Regions from separate parts of the Enterovibrio makurazakiensis genome, predicted to be linked through region 1. Evidence: predicted binding sites of a transcription regulator. Region 1 holds the regulator's gene; each other region holds the start of a gene.
What was found. Region 1 encodes PurR, which represses purine synthesis genes. Its sites were predicted from a motif close to TNANGNAAACGTTTNCNTNA; they were not measured.

Region 2: the regulator PurR is predicted to act here: its motif matches at 1,570-1,589, upstream of purT (formate-dependent phosphoribosylglycinamide formyltransferase).
Region 3: the regulator PurR is predicted to act here: its motif matches at 1,645-1,664, upstream of L4D06_RS00175 (phosphoribosylaminoimidazolesuccinocarboxamide synthase).
Region 4: the regulator PurR is predicted to act here: its motif matches at 3,123-3,142, upstream of purL (phosphoribosylformylglycinamidine synthase).

The regions. Positions count from the first base shown of each region.
Region 1 is NZ_JAKJSE010000005.1:140,916-145,177, forward strand. It holds gene torA (trimethylamine-N-oxide reductase TorA) at 1-405, shown strand, start outside; gene torD (molecular chaperone TorD) at 520-1,167, shown strand; gene purR (HTH-type transcriptional repressor PurR) at 1,852-2,862, shown strand; cyclic di-GMP riboswitch class I at 3,165-3,261, shown strand; gene L4D06_RS02855 (TfoX/Sxy family DNA transformation protein) at 3,385-3,978, shown strand.
Region 2 is NZ_JAKJSE010000008.1:202,103-206,364, forward strand. It holds gene L4D06_RS07165 (thiopurine S-methyltransferase) at 1-250, shown strand, start outside; gene purT (formate-dependent phosphoribosylglycinamide formyltransferase) at 352-1,527, opposite strand; gene L4D06_RS07175 (DMT family transporter) at 1,704-2,588, opposite strand; gene cdd (cytidine deaminase) at 2,710-3,597, opposite strand; gene L4D06_RS07185 (CidB/LrgB family autolysis modulator) at 3,733-4,262, opposite strand, start outside.
Region 3 is NZ_JAKJSE010000004.1:29,029-33,290, reverse strand. It holds gene dapE (succinyl-diaminopimelate desuccinylase) at 1-656, shown strand, start outside; gene L4D06_RS00185 (M15 family metallopeptidase) at 656-1,327, shown strand; gene L4D06_RS00180 (DUF2897 family protein) at 1,330-1,542, shown strand; gene L4D06_RS00175 (phosphoribosylaminoimidazolesuccinocarboxamide synthase) at 1,784-2,887, shown strand; gene bamC (NlpB/DapX family lipoprotein) at 3,001-4,026, opposite strand; gene dapA (4-hydroxy-tetrahydrodipicolinate synthase) at 4,045-4,262, opposite strand, start outside.
Region 4 is NZ_JAKJSE010000018.1:74,306-78,567, forward strand. It holds gene purL (phosphoribosylformylglycinamidine synthase) at 1-2,959, opposite strand, end outside; gene mltF (membrane-bound lytic murein transglycosylase MltF) at 3,271-4,262, shown strand, end outside.

The DNA of each region.
Region 1 (4,262 bases):
ACCTATGCGGTTGCGGGTCGCGAGCCTTGCTACATCAGCTCAGCGGATGCAAAAGTGCGCGGTATTGTGTCTGGCGACCTTGTTCGCGTGTTTAACGACCGTGGTCAAGTGCTAGCAGGCGCAGTGGTGACTGACGACTATAAAGCGGGCGTATGTCGTATTGAAGAAGGCGCATGGTATGCCCCTCTTGAAGGCGGTAAGCCAGGCACGCTTTGTACCTACGGCGATCCAAACGTATTGACTGTAGATATCGGGACATCGAAGCTCGCTCAAGCTACCTCTGCGCACACTGCATTGGTTGAGATCGAGAAGTTCACAGGCAAAATTCCAGCGGTTACTGGCTTTAGCGGCCCAACCTCTGTGGATGATGTGAACCCACTGTTCCCAGCGATGGATATCGCATAAGAGACAGTGTGAAGAAAAAGGGCAGCTTAGCTGCCCTTTTTTACTCCATATTCTATACACTTATACTCTTACACATTTTTACTCTCTCTGCCCTTCCCTAACGACGGAATGACAATGAAAGAATTTAACGCCATCAACGAACAACGCGCCGAGTTTTACTGGTGGATGTCTTCTCTGTTTGCTAATGAGCTGACCCAAGAAGATCTCATCAACTATCAAGGTAGCAGCATGGATAGTTACTATTCCGCGCTCGCCATGACCGATGAATTGAAAGCCCCAATCGCAGGTTTTCGTAGCGCACTAGCCGCATTAAAATTGCGCGAAGACGCGCAATTGGAACTCGCGGCTGATTTTTGTGGTTTGTTCCTTAGCACCCCAAAAACGGGCGCATTGCCTTATGCCTCCATGTACATCGGCGAGACTGGTTTGCTCAACGACAAACCTGCGCAAGAGATGGGTCAATGGATGGAGAAATATGGCATCGCTCAACGAAAAGACTTCAATGAGCCCTTTGACCATCTTGCTGTCGTCCTCGATTTCATGGGTAACTTGGTCATTCTTACGAACAAAGAGACCGAAGAAGACAAACAAGAAGCCTTGATGCAAGAGCAACAGGTATTCTTAGAAACCATGGTTACTACATGGTTAGGCAGCTTCCAGAAGTCGCTTGAACAATTCGATGGCTTTGGCTTTTATAAAGCGTCTGGCGTGCTCCTCAACGCATTTGTCGCATTAGACCTATCGTTCCTAAAAGGCGAATAGCGTCCAACTCCCGAAACCAAAAAGCCGGGCTTGCCCGGTTTTTTCATTTTTTAGAGATAGAAAGTGAAAATCGTAGCGATTTCGCAAGCTTGATACGCATCAAGCTTATGCGAGTCGCTTCAATTGAATAATTGCGACTGCGTCCATGAGCCAGTAAACTGTGAACGCAAGCGATTGGCATTGAGAAATTGCTGAAAAATCTCTTTCACAGCAACAAGGTCATAACACCTAATGTTGTGTCGATGGAATGGTTTTTGGCGTGCTCAATGTGACATTTTGAGCCGATCTTTAGTAGCTATAGATGGCAAGGTCACTCCAACTCGTTTCGAACGATTCGCCGCTTTCCGTGTAAGACGAATCATAAGAGAACATGCTTGAACCAGCATAATGTTCACATCGTCAGTGCTAATGAACGTTCATCAGAATAAAGAGTCACGAATTAAGCTGATTCTTTTAATCAACGGCAAACAACCGACATGTGTTCTAGCACTACCTATTACGATGCAAGATAAAGAAAGCATGTATGCACTTCAAAAACGTGCTTTCACACATTGATACGAAACGGTCGAGAAAATGGAAACCTGTTTCGTCGAACCCAGTACGCCGCTCCTCGTTAGCGGCGTAAACATGTAAGGCAGCCAGCATTTCTCATGCTGCCGATGAAAATGATAAGAAGAATACCAAATGGCAACGATTAAAGACGTCGCACGCATGGCCGGAGTATCAACCACAACGGTTTCTCACGTGATCAACAAAACACGTTTTGTCGCAGAGAATACGACCAAAAAAGTTTGGGCTGCGGTGGATGACCTAAATTACGCACCCAGTGCTGTTGCGCGTAGTTTGAAATGCAACTCAACACGCACCATTGGCATGCTTGTTACCAAATCAACAAACCCATTCTTTGCGGAAGTTGTTCATGGCGTAGAAGAGTACTGTTACAAAGAGGGCTATACACTGATCCTATGTAACACAGAAGGCAACCTCGCCAAGCAGCGCGACTATTTACGCATGTTGGCAGAAAAGCGTGTCGATGGTTTGCTAGTAATGTGTTCAGACCTCAATGAGGAACTGCTTGCCCTTCTTGAGAGAAAGCAAGATTTGCCAATGGTTGTCATGGATTGGGGAACGCAGCACGTCAATACTGACTGTATTCAAGACAATGCAGAACTCGGTGGGTATATTGCGACGAAATACTTTATTGATAACGGCCATACGAAAATTGGTTGTATGTCAGGCCAATTGGATAAGCTAACCTGCCAAACACGACTTGCCGGTTTCCGCAAAGCGCTGGCAGAAGCTGGACTACAAGAAAATCCAGATTGGATTGTAGATGCAGATTTCGAATGCGACACAGCGGTAGAAGCAGCAAACAAATTGTTAGCACTTGATGAGCGTCCAACGGCACTATTTTGCTTTAACGACATTATGGCATTGGCAGCAATCAGTACATTCCGCCAAGCGGGTCTAGACGTACCAAACGACATCTCGATCATTGGCTACGACAATATCGATTTGGCTGCATTTTTCTCGCCACCACTAACGACGATCCATCAGCCCAAAAACCGCTTGGGTAAAACGGCAATCAAATTATTGTTGGAACGTTTAGCGAACAAAGAAAACAAGCAACAGATTTTCGTTATGCAGCCTGAACTGATTATTCGTAATTCAGTGAAAAATCTAAACGCCGAATAGTTTTAACGCACAAAGTTCATCAATAGCTCGCCATTTTTGGCGGGCTATTTTTTTATGTGACAAGAAAATTTAACAAAATCTTCTCATTATTGAGATCCAGCTCAATAAGCATAGTTTGTCTAGTTTTCTAGTGCTAATCTTTAACTCAATTAAAAAATGACCGCTTTGGTTAAAATGGCTTCAATTACAAAGAGAACCTGATATTTTCATTCATATCAATAAGACTCTATCTGAAGCAAGATCACATTTTTTGAGACTAGCAATAACGACAATATGATGCGATTCAGTTAAGCTAATAGTCGTCAAGAAAAAGGCAAACCACAGCGAAAGCGTGGGACGCAAAGCTTCCGGCCTCACAGCACACAAAAATTTTGTGTTGGTGGTAGCGGAGTTACCGATGACGTTAGCATTCATACACCGAAATTACTTTTCGGTACATTGACAATTCTCTGAATTAGCTTTGCTACGTTGCTCCTTGACCGCTCATCCAGGAACGGAACGTAATGATTGAGAATAAGTCACATGGATAAACCAACACTAAAAAACACGTTAAAATTCTTCGAATGTCTGGGCAAAATCAAATCGCGTTCTATGTTTGGCGGGTTTGGTGTCTTTTGCGACGAGACAATGTTCGCCTTGGTCGTCAACGACCAACTTCATCTTCGCGCTGGTCAAGCGAATGAAGCCGATTTCATTAAACTTTCGATGACGCCCTACGTCTACAAGAAACGTGGCTTCCCTGTCACAACAAAATACTATGCCATACCAGAAACGTTGTGGGATCAATCAGAGGTTCTGATGAATTATGCGAATATTGCGTATGCCATCGCCAAAGATGATCAACAAGAAAAGAAGACTGCGGCGCCAACGCGTATCAAAGATTTGCCAAACCTAAGACTTGCGACAGAACGTATGCTGAAAAAAGCAGGAATCGATTCTGTTGAGCAATTGCAAACTGAAGGTGCCGTAAGGGCTTATCAAGCTCTACAAAAGTCACATAGCGATACGCTAAGTCTAGAACTTCTTTGGGCGCTAGAAGGCGCAATTGAAGGTAAACACTGGTCTGTCGTCTCTCCTCAGAGACGCGATGAACTGTTAGAAACACTAAGACAGTAAAAATTTCATTATTTCGCCCTGTCGGTACCCTAAAGTGAACAATCAAGGGATCGACTGGGCGAATCTATCTTCGCCCAGTCTTTCAGTTTCACCACTCTCTCGAATTCGCCTCTCACACCGCACTAAGCGCATTTCATACCGTATCTTCACAAACAACCAATCATCTACCCCAATATTACGTTCAATTCTTTCAGTTAATCGAAAAGAACATCATGTTCCATTGCTTATAGGCCATGCTTCTAACGAGCTTTTTATCTATAAATAAGCAATTATCACAAATCTCA
Region 2 (4,262 bases), on a different contig from region 1:
TCGTCAGCGTTATGTGGCTCGTTTGCTTTCTTTGTTGCAGCCGGGTGGGCGTATTTTATTGGTTACCTTGGATTATCCTCAGGATCAAATGGATGGCCCTCCATTTAGTGTGACTGGCGATGAAGTGCATTCGTTGTTTGAGGGCTGCAAGATCACTTGCCTTGATCGTGATGAAAACAGCGATCGGCCACCAAAGGGTAAAGCGGCGAGTCATTTTGTGGAAGAAGTCTGGCTTATCGAGTCAGAGTAAGCCAGGTTACCGCTCCGTTAATTGTACGGGCTCAATAAACACGCCACCCATTAAGGTGGCGTGTTTGATTACGGCGGTTGTAGATTGAAGTAATAGAGAAACTACAGCTCAACTTTTACGGCAGAGGCTACAGCGACTGCTTTGCTTATCGCAGCATCAATCGTGTTGTCACGTGCTAGCGCAACGCCAAGGCGGCGTTGACCATCAATGTCAGGTTTACCAAACAAACGAACTTGCGAATCTTGGTGGCGCAGCGCTTGTGTTAGACCCGTAAATCCTATGTTGTTTGACGTGCCTTGGCCTAAAATCACTGCGGATGCGGAAGGGCCGAACTGCCTAATGTTGTTGATGGGTAGTCCTACAAAAGCGCGAACATGAAGGGCGAATTCTGACAGATCCTGAGAAATCAATGTCACCATACCGGTATCGTGTGGGCGAGGGGAAACCTCACTGAACAGCACTTCGTCACCTTTAACAAATAGCTCGACGCCGAACAAACCATAGCCGCCTAATGCCCCCACCACTTTTCTGGCAACGTCTTCCGCGGCAGCACGCGCTTTATCACTCATTACTTGTGGTTGCCATGATTCGCGATAGTCACCGTCTTCTTGGCGATGTCCAATTGGTGCGCAGAAATGAATGCCATCAATCGCGCTAATGGTAAGCAGGGTGATTTCGTAATCAAATTCGACAAAGCCTTCGATGATGACGCGTCCGGCACCTGCACGGCCACCTTCTTGAGCGTATGCCCAAGATGCCTCAATGTCAGCATCGGTTTTAATCACACTTTGGCCTTTGCCAGAGGAGCTCATCACTGGCTTAATCACACAGGGTTTACCCACAGATTCGACTGCACTGCTGAATGCTTCAAATGTATCGGCAAATGCATAAGGTGATGTGGCGACACCAAGGTCTTCTGCAGCTAAGCGGCGGATGCCCTCACGGTTCATGGTGAGTTGGGTGGCGCGTGCGGTAGGGATAACATTGAGTCCCTCTTTTTCTAGCTCAACAAGGCGGTCTGTTGCAATCGCCTCGATTTCTGGGACAACAAAGTCAGGTTTTTCTTGTGCAATGATCGCGGCGAGCGCATCACCATCAAGCATATCGACGACATGGCTGCGATGTGCGACTTGCATCGCGGGTGCATCAGCGTAGCGATCACAAGCGATGACTTCAATGCCAAGACGTTGGCATTCGATGGCCACTTCCTTACCTAATTCACCAGAGCCTAATAGCAAAACACGCGTTGCGCCCGGACGAGTAGCAGTTCCAAACATGATTATCTTCCAACAATGCAATTAACTGCTGGTGATTTTACCTTAAGCAAACGTTTGCGCAAGCGTTTGCTTTGGCGGTTGGTCCGTTATTGGTTGCTATGATTCTGATTGAGTATGGGCGTGCTGAAACAAACGGCCACTATAAGTGGCCGTTTGTATACGAGAGTTCTAGCGGTTTAAGCCGTTCTTGGTTTGCGAGTTTCCCAATGTGTAATGAAAAACACGGCAGCGACAATAATGGCAGCACCCAACCACAAACGACCTGGCGGTACCCAGCCAAACACTAAGAAACCAAATAGCACGTTGAGTGGCAGTTTTGCGTTATCAAAAGGCTGAACAAATGACGCATCTGCCGCCGCATAGGCTTTGGCTATGGCCCATTGCGCAATGGCAGTTAGTAAGCCAGCCCCGAGAAGCATGAGCCAAGCTGTGTTACCTGTTGGCAGCGTCCATTCGGGGATCGCCAAAACAATGTTGAACGGGGTAATAAGCAGAAGGAGATAAACCACCATGGTTGTTGGTGAATCTGCATGAGATAACTTTTTCACCATCAAGGAGTATGTCGCCCAGAAGAATGCAGCCCCAATGGGTAATAGTGTGGCCAAGTTAAAATCATCAGACCATGGTTCAAGAATGATCATTGCGCCGATAAACCCGCTTAACGTCGCTATCCAACGGGCAGGGCCAACACGTTCACCCAGAAACAAACCTGAGCCTATGGTGGCGAATAAGGGGGATGTCATTAGCAGCGCGATACCTTGCCAAATCGGTACGGGGTAGGCAAGCGCCCACAACCAAAGTTGTATCCCAATGACTGAGAAGAACACGCGTAAACAGTGCATGCCGAGATGGTCGGTTTTTAATGCTTCACGAATTCCCATGCTACGCAGCCAAGGGATCATCGCAACAAGCGCAATGAAGTATTGGATAAAGGCGACCGTCGTAGAAGGCAGTTGCATCTTGAAGCTTACATATTGGGCTAGACTATTGACCATCGCGAAGCAAACGCCAGCGGTAAGCATCCAAGAAGCGCCAATAATAGGGTTGTGAGGTTGGCTCATGCGTGTTCAGAATTTAGAAAAAGTGACGTGATAGTAGCTAACTTTTAACGCGGGGTATAACGAAAACGCCAGTGTTTGCTGGCGTTTTTCTTTTTTGGACGACAAATGTGCGTTATTAGCGCTAAATCGCCAAATAACCCAACGGAATGTCTGGGTTTAGTGCTTCAAGAATGGCTTGTGTATCTTGCAGATGGCTAACAACAGCACGGGCTTTTTCAACCAGAACAACCTCTTGGATGTCCTCCAATTTTACGTCAGCCAAGTTCATCGCAATGAGAGCAACTTGAAGTGGTGGAAGGCTTGGATTGAATGCCGCATTTTCAGCATACATGCCAGAATATACGTTGCCGTTGATGTCTCGAATTGCTGCACCACTCAAATTGTGTGAGTAGGGGGCATGGCTACGATTGGTTGCCGCGACGGCAGCTTGTACAAGTGGCTCGTCTTCACTGATAGTTAAACCGTGATCAACCGGCGCAAGCAGAGGCTGTTCGATACCGAGGTCTGCTGGCCCAAATGGCTCAGGCAAATATTCATGCAGCAATTTGGCATCACGGTTGGGCAGTTGAATGTTGAGCTTATCAGCGCCGTTAATTTCGTTCATAAACTGGCGGCAGTGACCACAAGGGCTGTAGTTAATTGTGATGTCTTTTAGTGCCGTTTCGCCTTTTAACCAAGCATGACTAATGGCTGATTGCTCTGCATGAACAGCTTGGCTCAATTGAACGCCTTCAAACTCCATGTTTGCACCAAAGTAGAGCTTGCCTGATTCGCCACGAGCAATAGCACCGACATAAAATTTAGAGATGGGTGCAACAGAATAGGCTGCTGCCAAAGGCAGTAATGCAACGCGCAGGTCTTGATCGGACAAGCCTGTGATTTCAAGCAAGTTATCGTATTCTTGTGCGCTAATAGTCGCATCAAATTCTGGAGAAGCGCACAGCGTTTCTATGGCTTCTTTCAGTGGCGACGAAAGCGCTGAAATGGCTTGTTGAATGCTAACTCGCATGTTTGCTCCAAAGGCAATGGTATGGCTGAGTATTCTACGGGCAAACGCTGGATAATAAACGTGATCAAAATCACTAAGTCAGTGCAATCATATCTCATGTTTCATAAATATAGGTGACCTCACATGAATTCGATTTCATTTGAAGCAAGTCGTGATTGCGTTGCAATTAACAAATAACTCAACGACATGGAAGATAAATGGGGCAAGTATTGCACTGATAATGCCGCAAATAACCAATGCTAACGAACTGAACGCACCTTCCTGATAGTTTGTCTCTGCTGCTTTTGCCGTTCCAATTGCGTGAGATACTGCGCCAATTGATAATCCACGCGCCAACGGTGATTTGATCTTCATGGCGTTTAAAAGTGGGTAAGCGAACAGTGCCCCGAGTAGACCTGCAATAACCACCAGAGCGGCAGTAACCGCGGGTATGCCGCCAATACTTTCAGCCGTACTTAATGCAAAGGGCGTAGAAATCGACTTAGGCAAGACAGACGCCGCAATTTGTAAATCGCCGCCAGCTAGAAGAGCGATAACCGATCCAAGAATCATTGATAGAACACTTGCACCTGTACAAGCTATCAATATGATTTTCCATTGGCGTCGAATCACGTGCATTTGTTCGTAGAGAGGATAAGCCAGAGCGATCACTGCTGGGCCGAGCA
Region 3 (4,262 bases), on a different contig from region 1:
GCATTGTCGGCGAACCATCAAGCACACATGCTGTGGGCGATGTTGTGAAAAATGGCCGTCGCGGTTCAATCACTGGCGACGTCATCATCAAAGGGATCCAGGGGCATGTGGCTTACCCGCAACTGGCACGTAACCCTATTCACCAAGCTTTACCTGCGCTTGCTGAATTAGCGGCAACACAGTGGGACCAAGGCAATGCCTACTTCCCACCAACCAGTTTCCAGATCCCGAATGTGGCTTCCGGCACAGGCGCAAGCAACGTTATTCCTGGTGATTTTCATGTGCAATTCAACCTACGTTTCAGCACCGAATCGACGGTTGATGACATCAAATCACGCATTCACTCGGTGCTTGATGCACACGGGCTAGAATATGATTTAGCTTGGACCTTCAGCGGTCACCCGTTCCTGACGGACACGGGCACCCTGCTAGATGCCGTTGTTGCAGCTGTTGATGAAGTCAACCATCAGAAGCCTGAATTGCTGACCACTGGCGGCACATCAGACGGTCGCTTTATCGCGCAAATGGGTACACAAGTGATCGAACTCGGCCCTGTTAACGCCACTATCCACAAAGTGAATGAGTGCGTGAAAATTGCCGATTTAGAAAAGCTCACAGACATGTACCAAAAAGTCCTAGAGAAAGCGCTCGCCTAATGCCTTGGAGTGTCGCGTCGCTTACTGGTCAAAATCAAGAGCACCTTGTCGCTCATGGTGACTTCTTGCTACATGCCGACGTAAAGGCGGATTTTGTCCGCCTTCAATCCGCCGCGCAGGCAAAAGGGTTTGAGCTCGCGATCGCTAGCAGCTTTCGCGACTTTGCTCGTCAGCAACTGATTTGGAACAACAAGTTCACTGGCCTTCGACCTATCCTTGATGATGCCGGCACTGTAATCGACCCATCACGCCTAAGCGATGAAGAGAAAGTACGCGCAATACTTCGCTGGTCAGCGCTTCCAGGTGCAAGCAGGCACCACTGGGGCACTGATATCGACGTATATGCGACGAACCTTCTGCCGCAAGGTGTTTCTTTGCAGCTAGAGCCTTGGGAATACCTGTCAGGCCATCAAGCACCTCTGTTTACTTGGCTTGAAGATAACCTTGAGCAATTTGGCTTTTATCTTCCTTACCGTGAAGACAAAGGCGGCGTGGCTTTCGAACCTTGGCATATTAGCCACAAGGCGACCACGAAAGGATTACTTGAGCAACTCACACCAGAAACGCTGAGTGCTGTGATTGCGTCATCCGACATACAAGGGCGAGAAACTATCCTTCCCATGCTGAATTGGATATATTCACAATACATTTCCAATGTGTGTGAGGCCTGATCATGGATTTTCTAACCAACCCTTATGTGATTATTTTCATCGTGGTTGCGGTTGTGGTCAGTAACATCATGGCGCTCAAGTACACCGCAAATGCAAAGTTTGGGATGAAGCAAAAACCCAAAACTGACGACGCCAATAAACACAGTGATACACAGAAAAAAATGCCCCAAACTAACAAAGAAGATGACGAAGATGATAAGTCATCGTTTTGGTAAGTCGGCGCTTATCCAACTCTTCGCGATTCACGCGATCAAGAGCGACGTATGACGTCGCTTTTTTATTGCCCTTCTCTCCACAATTCGGTGTATCTGTTTTTTTTAGGCAAACGTTTGCTTTTTCTCTAACAGCGAACAAACACTTCTTGGTATGATGCGTTTCAAATGGATGGTAGGCGCAACGTTTCTCCGTTTCCTGCCATCCTCTGTGTGCCGTTCAACAACAGATAGGAATGTCTCAATGAGCCTCGCGGATCAAGTTCTCGCCGTTAACGACGATCTTCCCATTCGTACCCACCAGCCCGTTCACAGTGGAAAAGTCCGCTCCGTTTATTGGCTAACAGAAGCTGACAGCCAACGCCTCATTCAAGAGAAAGGCTACGATGTTGCACCCGATGCGCCACTTGCCATCATGGTGATCAGTGACCGTATTTCAGCGTTTGATTGTATTTGGCATGCGGAAGGCGGCCTGAAAGGCGTTCCAGGCAAAGGTGCTGCACTCAACGCCATTTCGAATCACTGGTTCAAGTTGTTTAAAGAACATGGCTTGGCAGACAGCCACATTCTCGACATTCCTCACCCGTTCGTTTGGATCGTTCAAAAAGCCAAACCTGTTAAAATTGAGGCCATTTGCCGCAAGTACATCACAGGTTCTATGTGGCGCTCATACGCCAAAGGCGAGCGTGAATTCTGCGGCATCGCAATGCCTGAAGGATTGGAAAAAGACAAAGCATTGCCAGAACTGCTGATCACACCGTCGACCAAAGGCATTTTGAAAGGCATCCCTGGCGTTCCGGAAGCGGATGATGTGAATATTACGCGTAAGAACATCGAAGATAACTTTGCCGCGTTTAATTTCTCGTCGGCAGATGACATTGCTCTTTACGAAACGTATCTCAAAGAAGGCTTTGGTGTGATCAGCAACGCACTTGATGCCGTTGGACAAACTTTCGTAGATACCAAGTTTGAATTCGGATATGTCTCCGATGCGTCAGGCCAAGAAAAGCTGATTTACATGGATGAAGTTGGCACACCTGATTCATCGCGTATTTGGGATACAGCCGAGTACGAAGCAGGCAACATTGTCGAAAACTCGAAAGAAGGGTTCCGTCAGTTCTTACTTGGCTACTTCCCAGACCCAGATATTTTACTCAATAAAGAACGTATGCCTGAGCGTGAAGCCTTAGCTCGTGACAACGTATTGCCAGTAGACGCCTTAATGGATATTTCTCGCACCTATGTAGGCATCGCGGAAAAAATTATCGGCAAGCCAATCCATTTGAGTGAAAATCCTAAACAAGAAATCATCGACATCTTGCGCAAAGACTATGATCTGATTGACTGACCCCATAGGTATCAACTTTCAAACATCAGATTTCGAAACAAAAAAGAGGACGCCTTAGCGTCCTCTTTTCATTTCAACGAAATCAATCTGTGGTTAACTAGACAGATAATCAACTAGTTACGATTTAATCGCTCTACAGCCGCGACAAGTGCAGGACTTAAGTTTGCCAGTTGCTCTTCAGGAACAGGCTTGCCAGAACTATCGGTGACGTTAATTGACGTTCGGTTACCCAAATCACCCAGCAGAATGTTGTAGTTTTTACGCTCTAGCTGAAGTGGTTGAACACCCAAATTTTCCCAGAACTCATCGTCTTGCTCTTTAAGAGCAACACTTAACGTGCCTTGAGAACGGTTGCGATCTTCAATCGTGAAGCCTAGTTGATCTAGAATATTCGGGAAACGCTCCCAGAATACATCATAAGGTGCACGAGCGATGATCACTGGCAAACCGCTACGGTCTTTACCCAAGCTGATAGGAATATTCTTTACCAACTCTTGTGCTTTTAGGCGTGCTTCTTCACGTAGTTCTTCATCATAACGAGAGGCAATTAAGTTCGTCATCTGAGCGTTATAACGAGAGCGAGACGCTAAGCTTAAGTTCTCAGCTTGCCCATTACGCTTCCATTCCACCATTTCGATGCGGAAGCCTTCACGACTACGTTCTTGTCGTTGCGTGAGAAGGTAACGACTCTCAATGACTTCTTCGTCATCTTCAATACTCCACACAACCCAATCGGTTTCAATGCTTCCAGCAGAGGCATGACGAACCGGAACTTGAGGGCCTGCGGTCATATCCTCAATGCTTTGCCAAAGGTGCTCGGCCTGCTCGGCACGAGGCATCCAAACCGTCACGCCTTCAGCATCTTGCTCGTAACGAGCGCCTGGAATAAGTTCAAGGATTTGCTGAGGAGGACGTATGTCAATGTTACGACCCACAGGACCGTCAAAGTCACGATCTGGAATACGATAGGCACCAGAAAACTCTGGCTCCTGATCGGGCAATAGTTGCCACTGAGACATAGGCTGAGTATTGAGATACTCGAAGTCATCGGACGCTTGACGGCGTTTATCCGCGCTTGAACAAGCCGCCAAAGAGGCAACCAGTACTCCACTCAAGGCGAGTTTAAAAACAGGTTTCATTGGATCTCCAGAGAAGCGTTACAGCACACCAGCGTCAATCAATGCCTGCTTAACCTTAGGCTGCAACGCGGTGTTGAGCGGGGTCAACGGCAGACGCAGTGTTCCATCCGCAATAAGGCCCATTTCATGTAGTGCCCATTTAACCGGAATTGGATTCGCTTCTACAAACAGATCAGTATGAAGAGGCATGATCTTCTCATTAATTGAGCGTGCTTCTTCAAGCTCACCCGCCAATG
Region 4 (4,262 bases), on a different contig from region 1:
CAGTGCGGTTTTGCTCCAGCACCAAATCATCACCATTCCAAATGCGAACCGTATCTTCATCGCTCAGCGTACCAATAACATGGGTACACGCTTCTAAGCCGTGCGCAGCCAAAGTCGATTGAACTGCATCCAAATCTTCAGTGCGAACTTGAACAACCGCGCCCAACTCTTCATTGAACAGAGCTGCAATCTCGTCATCACACTCGCCAGTGGCAGACAGGGTATTGATGTCCACCTCAAGGCCAACGTGACCCGCAAACGCCATTTCTGCCAAAGTGACATAAAGGCCACCGTCGCCACGGTCGTGGTAAGCCAGAAGCTTTTCATCACGCACGAGTGTTTGCATCGCGTTGAAGAAGCCTTTCAGTAGTTCAGGGCTATCAACATCTGCAGGCTTGTCACCCAACTGTTTGTAAACCTGTGCCAGTGCGGTTGCGCCGAGACGGTTTTGGCCTTGACCAAGGTCGACCAACACCAATGCGCTCTCGCCTTTGTCGGTACGAAGTTGTGGCGTGACCGTTTTACGTACATCTTCAACACGGCCGAATGCCGTGATCACCAAAGAAAGTGGTGAGGTATTTTCTTTCTGCTCGCCATCTTGCTCCCAACGGGTTTTCATCGACATCGAGTCTTTACCCACTGGAATCGTCAAATCAAGCGCAGGACACAACTCTTCACCGATCGCTTTCACGGCTTCGTAAAGGCCGGCATCTTCGCCCGGGTGACCCGCCGCTGCCATCCAGTTAGCTGAAAGGTTAATACGTTTCAGGTCACCAATGTCAGAACATGCGATGTTAGTCAGTGACTCTGCCACTGCCAAACGTGCCGATGCAGCGAAATCAAGCAGAGCAACTGGCGTACGCTCACCCATAGACATCGCTTCGCCGTGGTACGTGTCATAACTCGCTGCCGTAACCGCACAGTTAGCGACAGGAACCTGCCAAGGGCCCACCATTTGGTCACGCGCAACTAAGCCCGTTACCGTGCGGTCACCGATAGTGATAAGGAAGGTTTTCTCTGCCACAGAAGGCAGACGCAATACGCGAAGTGACGCGTCTTCAACGGAAATAGCAGTGCGATCAAGCGGCTTGCCTTCAACTTTCTGCGTTTGTACGTCGCGGTGCATTTTCGGTGGTTTACCCAACAACACGTCTAGCGGCATGTCGATAGGCGTGTTCTCAAAATGCTCATCTTCAAGGGTTAAGTGACGCTCTTCTGTCGCTTCACCTACAACGGCATACGGCGCGCGCTCACGCTTACAAATCGCATCGAACACCGCCATGTTTTCTGGCGCAACCGCCATCACATAGCGTTCTTGGGATTCGTTACACCAAATTTCTAGCGGGCTCATGCCTGGCTCGTCATTCGGTACATCACGTAGCTGGAATTTACCGCCACGCTCGCCGTCATCAACCAATTCTGGCAATGCGTTAGAAATACCGCCCGCGCCCACATCGTGAATAAAGGCGATAGGGTTGTTTTCACCCAACTGCCAACAACGGTCGATCACTTCCTGACAACGGCGTTCCATTTCTGGGTTTTCACGCTGTACTGATGCAAAATCGAGATCTTCTGCTGACTGACCCGACGCCATTGACGAGGCTGCGCCGCCGCCAAGACCGATGTTCATTGCAGGGCCGCCAAGCACGATAAGCTTTGCGCCAACCGGAATTTCTTTCTTCTGTACGTGTTGCTCGCGAATGTTACCCATGCCGCCAGCAATCATAATTGGCTTATGGTAGCCACGTACTTCCTCACCGTTATGCGAAGTGACTTTTTCTTCGTAAGTACGGAAGTAGCCCAACAGGTTCGGACGACCAAATTCGTTGTTAAATGCCGCGCCACCCAGAGGGCCTTCAAGCATGATGTCCAACGCATTCACGATACGGTCAGGTTTGCCGAAATCTGTTTCCCAAGGCTGTTCAAAACCCGGAATGCGAAGGTTCGATACCGTAAAGCCAACCAAACCTGCTTTGGGTTTGCCACCAATACCGGTTGCGCCTTCATCGCGGATTTCACCGCCAGAGCCTGTAGAAGCGCCTGGCCACGGAGAAATCGCCGTTGGGTGGTTGTGTGTTTCGACTTTCATCAGGATGTGTGCCGCTTCCTGATGGTAGTTATATTGGCGAGATTCAGGGTTCGGGAAGAAACGACCTACCTCAGAGCCCTTCATAACAGCGGCGTTGTCTTTGTATGCCGACAACACGTTTTCACTGTTGTGCTCAAACGTATTTTTGATCATCTTGAACAGGCTCTTGTCCTGGTCAACACCATCGATCGTCCAATCCGCGTTGAAGATCTTATGACGGCAGTGCTCAGAGTTCGCTTGAGCAAACATCATCAATTCGATGTCATTCGGGTTACGACCCAGTTTGATGAAGCTTTCCACCAAGTAATCAATTTCATCGTCTGCAAGCGCAAGGCCCAGTTCCACGTTTGCGGTAACCAAAGCTTCGCGACCACCATCAAGTACATCAACGGCTTTCACGGGTGCAGGCGTCGCTTCAATGAACAGCGCAGAGGCGTCTGCCATATCAGCAAAAACCACTTCCATCATGCGGTCGTGAAGTAACCCAACCAGTGTATTTGTTTGCACGTCGGTCAGTGCAGCAGATAGCTCAACGTAGTATGCCGTGCCGCGCTCAAGACGCTTGATTTGGTTTAATCCGCAGTTATGCGCAATATCGGTCGCTTTAGAGGACCAAGGAGAAATGGTGCCGGGACGTGGCGTAACAAGAATCAATGTTCCTGTTGGTGCATGTTCAGCGATGGTTGGTCCATAAGTTAGAAGGCGAGCCAACTTTTGTTGCTCATCTTCACTCAATGGCGCGCTGATATCAGCGAAATGGGTATACTCTGCATAGAGGCCAGTAACAGGCAAATCATTCGCCTGACAGCTTTCTAAAAGTTTATTGACTCGAAAATCGGACAGAGCGGGGGAACCACGCAAAATTTCCATGTGCGTACGTCTCTCGGTTAGCGGTGGATTAAAGTGACATTGACCTAACCCCATGATTAGTCCTGCTAACATTCATGGAAAAGCTACGTCGATACCACTTTTGAGCCTCTAACAAGGTCTTCGGGGCGGTATTATAGGGTAAAAAGGTGAGCGACGTAACACCTGACGCAACCGTTTGCGTAACTTTTTTTCATCGGCGATGTCTGGCACTATTACCCGTCGAAATCTAGGTAACCCATCCAGCATAACTTTATGCGGGATGACTCCTTTGATATAACAGTTGGTAATCAACTAAGAATGAGCATAACTTTTTGAACGCAAACGCTGTAAAACGATCCTATCAACTCCTTATCAGCACCCTGCTCGTGCTCTTTCTGTCCGGTTGTGAATGGACATATGACGACAGGACGGAACTAGAGAAAATTCGTGATAGCGGCGTATTGCGAGTCGGCACTCTGAACAACCAACTTTCTTACTATATCGGCCCTGATGGCCCGACAGGTCTAGATTTCGAGCTTGCTTCACAATTTGCCCAAAGCCTCGGTGTAAAACTTGAAATGCAACCAGCCTATACACTGTCTGGGTTATTTCCAGCCTTGGAGCGCGGTGATGTTGATATCATTGCAGCAGGCCTTACTATCACCAAATCGCGCCTCGAACGCTTTCGCCCAGGTCCTTCTTATTACTATGTCAGTCAACAGTTGGTGTACAAAAAAGGCCATTGGCGTCCACGAAATTTATCTGAGCTCAACAAAGATGGCGCTCGCGTCGCGGTGGTGGAAGATTCAAGCCATTCTCTGACTCTTCAATCTATTCAACGTGAATACCCAGACATGATCTGGGAAAGCGAGAAAGATACAGATGACGACGAACTGCTAAAGCAAGTCGCGGATGGCCAACTTGATTTCACGATTGCAGATTCTGTCGATATTGCGTTGATCCAGCGTATTCATCCTGAAATCACCGTGGCCCTGGAGTTGACTGAAGACGAACCTGTCGCGTGGTTTATGAAGAAATCACAAGATGACAGCGTTTACGCACTGATGATTGAATTCTTTGGCAAAAAGACACAAAGCGGTGAATTGGCAGCATTAGAAGAAAAGTATTTCGGTCACATAGACAGCTTCGATTATGTCGATACCCGCGCATTTTTGCGTGCCATCGACAACAAACTGCCGCAGTGGGAGCCACTGTTCAAGAAATACGCTGATCAGTTTGATTGGCGCTTGTTGGCTGCACTCTCTTACCAAGAGTCGCATTGGAACCCGAAAGCGGTTTCACCGACAGGTGTTCGCGGCATGAT